DNA from 3 places in the Streptomyces sp. NPDC059092 genome. Region 2 is predicted to be linked to each of the others. Evidence: riboswitches for the same ligand, from Rfam matches in the RefSeq annotation. Region 2 holds a riboswitch; each other region holds the start of a gene.
What was found. Region 2 has a riboswitch for thiamine pyrophosphate ahead of thiC (phosphomethylpyrimidine synthase ThiC). Riboswitches for the same ligand answer to the same signal wherever they lie in the genome.
Positions count from the first base shown of each region.

Region 1: linked by a shared signal. The riboswitch ahead of ACFXPL_RS27960 (thiamine ABC transporter substrate binding subunit) and the one ahead of thiC (phosphomethylpyrimidine synthase ThiC) in region 2 are both predicted to bind thiamine pyrophosphate.
Region 3: linked by a shared signal. The riboswitch ahead of thiO (glycine oxidase ThiO) and the one ahead of thiC (phosphomethylpyrimidine synthase ThiC) in region 2 are both predicted to bind thiamine pyrophosphate.

Region 1 covers NZ_JBHZEJ010000060.1:15,075-18,327, forward strand. Annotated here, with positions in the region: gene ACFXPL_RS27950 (phosphatidate cytidylyltransferase) at 1-125, shown strand, start outside; gene rlmN (23S rRNA (adenine(2503)-C(2))-methyltransferase RlmN) at 242-1,348, shown strand; TPP riboswitch at 1,388-1,513, shown strand; gene ACFXPL_RS27960 (thiamine ABC transporter substrate binding subunit) at 1,604-2,728, shown strand; gene ACFXPL_RS27965 (ABC transporter permease) at 2,902-3,253, shown strand, end outside.
Region 2 covers NZ_JBHZEJ010000007.1:31,919-35,171, forward strand. Annotated here, with positions in the region: gene ACFXPL_RS06500 (SsgA family sporulation/cell division regulator) at 1-427, shown strand, start outside; gene ACFXPL_RS06505 (YibE/F family protein) at 501-1,856, opposite strand; TPP riboswitch at 1,997-2,141, shown strand; gene thiC (phosphomethylpyrimidine synthase ThiC) at 2,134-3,253, shown strand, end outside.
Region 3 covers NZ_JBHZEJ010000032.1:75,459-78,711, reverse strand. Annotated here, with positions in the region: gene ACFXPL_RS20080 (NAD(P)/FAD-dependent oxidoreductase) at 1-971, opposite strand, end outside; TPP riboswitch at 1,109-1,222, shown strand; gene thiO (glycine oxidase ThiO) at 1,220-2,548, shown strand; gene thiS (sulfur carrier protein ThiS) at 2,560-2,760, shown strand; gene ACFXPL_RS20065 (thiazole synthase) at 2,766-3,253, shown strand, end outside.

The sequences.
Region 1 (3,253 bases), on a different contig from region 2:
ACCTCGGGATCAAGGACATGGGCACGCTGCTGCCGGGGCATGGCGGGATCATGGACCGGCTCGACTCGCTGCTGCCCACTGCGCCGGTCGTCTGGCTGCTCCTGGTGCTCTTCGTGGGGTCCTGACGGGACCCTGACCGCTCTGACGGGGTACGCCGCCCACGGGGGCGGCGTACCCCGTCGCTCGTGGCGGCGTACGGGGCAACAGGCCACGCGGCGTCGTCTGCGACACTGGACAGACCATGCCTGCACCCGGAGAACTCACTTTCGTCGCGCCCCGCGGAGCCAAGAAGCCCCCGCGGCATCTCGCCGACCTCACCCCCGCCGAGCGCCGCGAGGCCGTCGCCGCCATCGGGGAGAAGGCGTTCCGCGCCAAGCAACTGTCGCAGCACTACTTCGCGCGGTACGCGCACGACCCCGAGCAGTGGACGGACATCCCGGCCGCCGCGCGGCAGAAACTCGCGACGGAGTTGCTGCCCGACCTGATGTCGGTGGTGCGACACATCTCGTGCGACGACGACACGACCCGTAAGACGCTCTGGCGGCTGCACGACGGCACGCTCGTCGAGTCCGTACTGATGCGCTATCCCGACCGGGTCACCATGTGCATCTCGTCGCAGGCGGGCTGCGGGATGAACTGCCCCTTCTGTGCGACCGGACAGGCAGGTCTGGACCGCAATCTGTCCACTGCGGAGATCGTCCACCAGATCGTCGACGGGATGCGCGCGTTGCGCGACGGCGAGGTCCCTGGTGGCCCCGCACGGCTGTCCAACATCGTCTTCATGGGCATGGGTGAGCCTCTCGCCAACTACAAGCGCGTCGTAGGCGCGATCAGGCGGCTCACCGACCCTGAGCCGGACGGCCTGGGCATCTCGCAGCGTGGGATCACCGTCTCCACGGTCGGTCTGGTGCCCGCGATGCTGCGCTTCGCCGACGAGGGCTTCAAGTGCCGGCTCGCGGTCTCCCTGCACGCCCCCGATGATGAGCTGCGCGACACGCTCGTTCCGGTCAATACGCGCTGGAAGGTGCGGGAGGTGCTGGACGCCGCGTGGGAGTACGCGGAGAAGTCCGGCCGCCGGATCTCCATCGAGTACGCCCTGATCCGTGACATCAACGACCAGGCGTGGCGAGGCGACCGGCTGGGCCGGCTCCTCAAGGGCAAGCGGGTACACGTCAACCTGATCCCGCTCAATCCGACGCCGGGCTCGAAGTGGACGGCGTCACGCCCGGAGGACGAGAAGAAGTTCGTCGAGGCGATCGCGGCGCACGGCGTGCCGGTGACCGTACGCGACACGCGAGGTCAGGAGATCGACGGGGCGTGCGGACAGTTGGCCGCCACGGAGCGCTAGCGCGGCCTGGGGGTAACCTTGGCTCGAAACGCATTGCATATTTTCCGACAGGGGAGCGCCACAGCGCTGAGAGTGCGGCACATGTCCGTGAGAGCGGGCAGCGGTCGCAGACCCTCTGAACCTTGCCCAGGTCATTCTGGGTAGGAAGTTCGGACATCACTCAAGCTGTTGCGCCCTGCCCGAGGTCCGGTCCGTACAGACGACCGGCCCTGGGTGGGGCCGCGTCTTCTCCTGGACATCCCAGGAGGAAAACCAGTGGGCACCATCCGTACCCGTACCGGCGTCAGAAACGCGGCGTCCGCGGCGCTCGCCGCGGCACTCGGCATCGCGACCCTCGCGGCCTGCGGCGGCTCCGATGGCTCCGCGTCGTCCGGCGGCGGGAGGAGCGACGGCGCGCAGTCCAAAACCGTCACCCTCGTCAGCCACGACTCGTTCAACGCGTCCCCCGCGGTGCTGAAAGAGTTCACCAAGGAGACCGGCTACACCGTCAAGGTACTGAAGAGCGGCGATGCCGGCGAAGCACTCAACAAGGAGATCCTCACCAAGGGATCGCCCCAGGGCGACGTCTTCTTCGGCGTCGACAACACCCTGCTCTCCCGCGCCCTCGACAACGGTCTGTTCACGCCGTACGAGGCGAAGGGGCTGGACCGGGTCAACTCGACCGCGCGGCTCGACAAGGAGAAGCACCGGGTCACGCCGATCGATACCGGCGATATCTGTATCAATTATGACAAGAAGTATTTTGCGGACAAGAAGCTTGAGTCGCCGCAGTCCTTCGAAGACCTGATCAAGCCCCAGTACAAGAACCTCCTGGTCACCGAGAATGCCGCGACGTCCTCGCCCGGCCTCGGCTTCCTCCTGGGCACTGTCGCGCACTACGGGGACAACGGCTGGCAGGACTACTGGAAGAAGCTCAAGGCCAACGGTGTCCAGGTCGTCGACGGCTGGGAGCAGGCGTACAACGAGAGCTTCTCCGGCTCCGCGGGCGGCAAGAAGGCCAAGGGCGACCGGCCGCTGGTCGTCTCGTACGCCTCCAGCCCACCCGTCGAGGTGCTGTACGCGAAGCCGCAGCCCCAGGAGGCACCGACAGGGGTCTCCACAGGCACCTGCTTCCGGCAGACCGAGTTCGCGGGGCTGCTCGACGGTGCGAGGAACGTGGCCGGCGGCAAGGCCCTGCTGGACTTCCTGATCAGCGAGAAGTTCCAGGCGGACATGCCGCTGAACATGTTCGTCAACCCCGTGGTCAAGGGCGTCGCCCTGCCCGAACTGTTCACGAAGTTCGGCGCGACCGTGGACCGGCCGGAGACCGTCGCGCCTGACCGAATCGCCGCCGGCCGTGAGCAGTGGATCCAGTCGTGGTCCTCTCTCGTAGTGAAGTAACCGCAGGAGTGAAGGGCGGGTCGGCGGACGAGGACGACCTGGCCGGGCGAGGCACCTTGCGGCGCCGTGGCGGCGTACGGCGCCTCCTGCAGGGCGGTCTGCGGGGCGCTTTGCGAGGCGAGGAAGGGCGGGGGCGTGGTCGTGGGTACGGAAGCGTCGTGCGCCTCGCCCTCATGGCCGGGCCCCTCGCCTTCTTCGCGGTCTTCTTCGCCTATCCCGTGGCCGCGATCGTCGGCCGCGGCCTCAAGGCGGACGGTGCCTGGCAGTTCGGGCGCGTCGGCGACGTACTGAGCCGCCCAGACATCCTCGGCGTTCTGTGGTTCACCACATGGCAGGCGCTCGCCTCCACCGCGTTCACGCTGCTGATCGCACTGCCCGGCGGCTACGTCTTCGCACGCTTCACCTTTCCGGGGAAGCAACTCCTGCGCGCAGTGGTCACCGTGCCCTTCGTGCTGCCCACTGTTGTCGTCGGTACCGCCTTCCTGGCGCTTCTCGGGCGCGGTGGACTTCTTGACGACCTCTGGG
Region 2 (3,253 bases):
GTCGGTCCAGGCCGAGGTCCTGATGAGCTTCCTCGTCTCCGAGGAGCTGTCGTTCCGTATCCCGGTCGAACTCCACTACAAGGTGGCGGATCCCTACGCGGTACGGATGACATTCCATTTGCCCGGCGATGCGCCTGTGACCTGGACTTTCGGTCGCGAACTGCTGCTCGACGGCATCAACACACCCAGCGGGGACGGTGATGTGCACATCTCCCCGACGACGCCCGAGGACCTCTCGGACGTCCATATGCGGCTCCAGGTCGGCGACGACCATGCGCTCTTCCGCGTCAGCGCCGCGCCGCTGGTGGCCTTCCTGGACCGTACGGACCGGTTGGTTCCGCTCGGCCAGGAGTGCACGCTCAGTGACTTCGAAGGCAGTCTTGAGGAGGAGCTGGGCCGCATCCTCGCCGAGGAGAACGCCGGCTGACGGCCCGTCGAGGGGGCCGTCCGGGTGATTCTGGTGTGCCGGGCGGTCCCGGATCCTCCCCGTCCCGCGCGGGCTACTTCTTGCGGCGGCGGCCCCGGCCGCCCGGTCCGCGCACCGGCGGGGTCGTCACCAGCAGCCCAGGGGACTCCTGAGGCTCCCAGCCCGGCCCCGTCCCGGGCCCCGCCCCCGGTCCGGGCGGGGCGGGCGGCGAGGTCGGGGCCGCGGGATTCTCCGGCGCGGACCGGTCTGCGGAGACCACCAGCGCCGCCAGTGCCGTCGTCACCGGCACCGACGCGACCAGACCGATCGACCCGACCAGCGTCCGTACGATCTCCTCCGCCACCAGCTCACTGTTGGCGACCGACCCCACGCTCGACTGCGCGATCGAGAAGAGCAGCAGAAGCGGCAGCGCGGCACCCGCGTACGCCAGCACGAGCGTATTGACCACGGACGCGATGTGGTCCCGGCCGATCCGGATGCCCGCCCGGTACAGCGCCCGCGGGCCCATCGTCGGATCCGCCTGGCGCAGCTCCCACACCGCCGAGGTCTGCGTCACCGTCACATCGTCGAGCACACCGAGCGAGCCGATGATCACCCCGGCCAGCAGGAGGCCGCTCATGTCGATCTCCGGGTAGAGGCCATGGATCAGCCCCGTGTTGTCATCGGTGTTCCCGGTCAGGCTCGCCCAGCCGATGAAGAGCGACCCCAGCAAGCCGATCAGCAGCAGCGAGATCAGGGTGCCGAGCACCGCCACCGAGGTACGGGCCGTCAGGCCGTGGCACAGATACAGCGCGACCAGCATGATCGCGCTCGCCCCCACCACCGCTACCACCAGCGGATTCGAGCCCTGGAGGATCGCCGGCAGGATGAACAGCGTCAGGATCGCGAACGAGACGACGAGCGCGACCAGCGCCATGACCCCCCGCATCCGTCCCACCACGATCACCGCGAGCGCGAAAATCCCGGCCAGCAGCGTCAACGGGAACTGGCGGTCCACATCGGACACCGAGTACTGAAGATCCCGGGGCGCGTCCGGCGCATAGGCGACCACAACGCCCTGTTTCACGTGAAACTGCCGCGGCGCGTCCGGCTGGACGATCTCGACGAAAGTGTGACCCTTCTCCTTGCCGTTCTTCAGCTCAACCGTCGCCTTCTTGCACTCGCCGGTCTCCTCCCGCACCGCCTCGCGGCCCTGGGGCGTCGAGGTGTCACCTGTCGACGGCACCTGGGAGGCGTTCACGTCCTTGCAGGCGACCCGCTCGATCTGGACGACCTGGCCCTCGAAGGTCTGCCGGTCGAAGCCCACACCGGTCCGCTCGTGCGCGGGCGCACCGCCCGGCCAGAGCACGGCAAGCCCGACCACCACAGCGGCCGCGAACGGAATCAGCACCGCCGCGATCACCTTGCGGAGGTGCCGGGAGACCGGCATGGCGGGGCCATGACTGTGCGAGTGGCCGTGCGGCTCGTGAGTCTGTGTGGGTGGGGTCACCGACCGATCATCCCAAGAAGCCGGAGGAAGCGGGGGGCCCTCTGTTCAGCGTGCCCGATATGACGCTAGCGTGGAGCCACCTTTGCACACGCGGGAGCTCGGAGCACCGGGCTGAGAGGGCGCTGACGTGTAGTCCCGGGGACGATTCCCCGGACACCTGCGCTGCGCCGACCGCTGAACCTGTTACCGGGTAATGCCGGCGTAGGGAGTAGGTCTCATGACCATTCAGGACGCACACACGCCTGCCTCCGGCTCGGAGGACACCAGCGCGGACCCGGCCCCTTCGGGCGGGACCGCGGACGGGCGGTCCATCGGCTGGCACAAGGGATACATCGAGGGCTCCCGCCCCGATCTCCGGGTGCCGGTCCGCCAGGTCCACCTCACCAACGGCGAGGACGTCACGCTGTACGACACCTCGGGGCCGTACACCGACCCCACCGTCGACACCGACGTGCGCCGCGGCCTCGCGCCGCTGCGGGAGAACTGGATCATCGGCCGCGGCGACACCGAGGAGTACGCGGGTCGTCCGCCACGCCCCGAGGACGACGGGCTCAAGCACACCTCCCCGCGCGGGGGGCTGCTCCGGAGCGGGGCGGCCGATCTGCGGGGTCTCGACGCGGTCTTCCCGGGGCGGCCACGCCAGCCGCGCCGGGGCCGCGAGGGCCGGGCGGTCACCCAGCTCGCGTACGCCCGCCGGGGGGAGATCTCCCCGGAGATGGAGTACGTCGCGATCCGCGAGAACGTCTCCCCCGAGGTCGTCCGCGAGGAGATCGCCGCCGGCCGCGCCGTGCTGCCGGCCAATGTCAATCACCCGGAGATCGAGCCGATGATCATCGGCAAGCGGTTCCTGGTGAAGGTCAACGCCAACATCGGCAACTCCGCGGTCACCTCCTCCATCGAGGAGGAGGTGGAGAAGATGACATGGGCGACCCGCTGGGGCGCGGACACCGTCATGGATCTCTCCACCGGCCGCAACATCCACACCACCCGCGAGTGGGTGCTGCGCAACTCCCCCGTGCCCATCGGCACCGTGCCGCTCTACCAGGCGCTCGAAAAGGTCGACGGCAAGGCCGAGGAGCTGACCTGGGAGATCTACAAGGACACGGTGATCGAACAGGCCGAGCAGGGCGTCGACTACATGACGGTCCACGCCGGTGTCCTGCTGCGCTATGTACCGCTCACCGCCCGTCGCAAGACCGGCATCGTCTCGCGCGGCGGCTCGATCATGGCCGCCTGGTGCCTCGCGCACCACAAGGAGTCGTTCCTGTACGAGAACTTCGACGAGCTGTGCGAGATCCTCGCCGCGTACGACGTGACGTACTCCCTCGGCGACGGCC
Region 3 (3,253 bases), on a different contig from region 2:
GGATCGTAGACCCGGTCGGTCTCGCCGACGGCCTGCGCGGCCACCGTGAGCGGGCCCTGGAGCGCGTTGTCCCAGTGGTGGACGAGCAGCCGTTCGCCGTAGCGCGCCGACGGGAAGGACGCACAGTCACCGACCGCGTACACGTCGGGCAGCGAGGTGCGCAGCCGCTCGTCCGCGGTGACCGAGCCGTCCGCGCCCAGCGCGATGCCCGAGCCCGCGAGCCAGGCCGTCGCGGGCCGAGCGCCGATGCCGACCACCACCGCGTCGGCGGGGAGCCGGCGGCCGTCGGCGAGGACGACCTCGCCCTGCTCGACGCCGGCCACCCGCGCGTGTGTCAGCAGCGTGGCGCCGCTCTTCGCGTACCAGCCGGTCATGGGGGCGGCGACCTCGGCCGGCAGGGCGCCGGGGAGCGGCCGGTCGGCAGCCTCCACGACCGTCACGGCGCATCCGGCCTCACGGGCGGCGGTGGTGAACTCCGCCCCGATCCACCCGGCGCCCACGACCACGACCCGCTGCCGCCGCTCCAGCACCGGGCGCAGCCGCTCGGCGTCGTCGAGCGTGCGCAGCGGATGGACGCCTGGTACCCCCTGCGTGCCGGGCAGTACGGCGGCCTCGGCCCCGGTGGCGATGACCAGCACGTCGTACGGGACGGGCCCGGCGGTGGTGTCGATCTCCCGGGCGGACGGGCGCAGCCCGGTGGCCTTGCGGCCCACTACGAGGTCGACGGCGAGAGCTTCGAAGTCGATGTCGAAGGCCGATCCGTCGGCCTGGCCGAGGAGCACGGCCTTGGAGAGCGGGGGCCGGTCGTAGGGCGGGTGCGGTTCCTCACCGATCAGGGTGATCCGGCCCTCGTACCCCTTCTCGCGCAGGGCCACGGCGGTCTGTACGCCCGCCATGCCCGCGCCGACGACGACCACCCCGGGCCCATCCGCCCGCCCGTCCTGTCCGTGTTCCTGCCGCTGTTCGCTCACCCGGTCACCTTAGAGCGGCGCGGGGCCCGGGCCGCTTCAAGGTGGCGGGACCGCCGGGAGGACGAGTCCGTCCCATGAACGGGCCACCAGCGGCGCTCCCTTACCGTGCCGCACACCGCGCGTTAGGCTGGCCGTCGACACTACCTCGCGGGAGTCCGGACGCACCGGGCTGAGAGGGAGGCTGGAGCGGCCTCCGACCGTACGAACCTGATCCGGGTCATGCCGGCGAAGGGAGGGGCTGGACGCCCATGCAGTCATCCCAACCGCGACCTCGGCGGTCACCTCGGGAAGAACCGCCCCACGGAACACGGCGGGCCGTTTCCCCATCCCCTACGGGGTACGACGTCCTCGTCGTCGGGGGCGGGATCATCGGCCTGGTCACGGCTTGGCGGGCGGCGCAGCGCGGGCTGCGTACCGCCGTCGCCGACCCCGATCCTGGCGGCGGCGCGGCGCGCGTCGCGGCGGGCATGCTGGCCGCCGTCACCGAACTCCACCACGGCGAGCAGACCCTGCTCGGCCTCAACCTCGCCTCCGCCGAGCGGTATCCCGCGTTCGTCGAGGAGCTGGAGGAGGCGAGCGGCCGGGACACCGGCTACCGCGCGTGCGGCACGCTCGCCGTGGCGCTGGACTCCGACGACCGGGCCCAGCTCCGTGAGCTGCACGCCCTCCAGGTGCGCTCGGGGCTGACGTCCGAGTGGCTCACTGGGCGCGAATGCCGGCGCCTGGAGCCGATGCTCGCGCCGGGCGTACGTGGTGGTCTGCGGGTCGACGGCGACCACCAGATCGATCCGCGCCGGCTCGCGGCGGCGCTCCTCAGCGCCTGCGAACGGGCCGGGGTGGTCTTCCACCGCGCCTGGGCGCGGCGGCTCTCCGTCGTACGGGACCGGGCCGCCGGCGCCTTCCTGGCCGACGGCCACGAGCTGAGCGCCGACCGGGTGGTGCTGGCGGGCGGCAGCCTCAGCGGCTCGCTGGCGGGCGTCCCCGCGGAGGCGGTGCCGCCCGTACGGCCGGTCAAGGGGCAGGTCCTGCGCCTGGCGGTGCCCCGTCCGTACGCGCCCTTCCTGTCCCGGACGGTACGGGCCGTGGTGCGCGGCTCCCAGGTCTATCTCGTGCCGCGCGAGAACGGCGAGCTGGTCATCGGCGCGACCAGCGAGGAGCTGGGCTGGGACACGACGGTCACGGCGGGCGGGGTGTACGAGCTGCTGCGCGACGCGCACGAGCTGGTGCCCGGCATCACCGAACTGCCGCTCACCGAGACCCGTGCGGGGCTGCGCCCCTGCTCGCCGGACAACGCGCCGCTGCTCGGGCCGACCGTGCTGCCGGGGCTGTCGCTGGCCACCGGCCACCACCGCAACGGGGTGCTGCTGACGCCGGTCACCGGTGACGTGCTGGCGACGGTCCTGACGACCGGTGAACTTCCGCCCGGGGCCGCGCCCTTCACCCCGCTGCGCTTCACCCGTGCCGCGTCCGGCTCATCCGGCGCGTCCGCGTCCCCCACCGCGACCGGCTCACCCCACGCGGCCGGCTTCCCTACCGCGACCCCTTCTCCGTCCGCATCCCTGGAGCAGTCCGTATGAACACCGCCGTGATGTACGTCTCCGTCAACGGCGAGCCACGCGAGTTCGCCGCCGCGACCACGCTCGACACCGTCGTCGCGACCCTCACTCCGGCGCGCTCCGGGGTGGCCGCCGCCGTCAACGAGACAGTGGTCCCCCGTACCCGCTGGTCCGGTACCGCGCTGAGCGACGGCGACCGGGTGGAAGTCCTCACCGCTGTCCAGGGAGGCTGACCGGCATGGCCGACGACCTGCTCACCATCGGCTCCACCACCTTCGCCTCCCGGCTGATCATGGGGACGGGCGGGGCGCCCAGCCTCGACGTCCTCGAACGTTCGCTGATCGCCTCCGGCACCGAACTGACCACGGTCGCGATGCGCCGGCTCGACCCCACCGTGCAGGGCTCCGTGCTCTCCGTGCTGAACGCGCTGGGCATCCGTCCGCTGCCCAACACGGCGGGCTGTTTCACCGCCGGTGAGGCCGTCCTGACCGCCCGGCTCGCCCGCGAGGCGCTCGGCACGGAGTGGATCAAGCTGGAGGTGGTCGCGGACGAGCGCACCTTGCTGCCCGATCCGGTCGAGCTGCTGGATGCCGCGGAAACGCTGGTGGACGACGGTTTCACGGTCCTGCCGTACACCAACGACGACCCGGTCCTCGCGGCGAAGCTGGAGGACGTGGGGTGCGCCGCGATCATGCCGCTGGGCTCGCCCATCGGCTCCGGACTGGG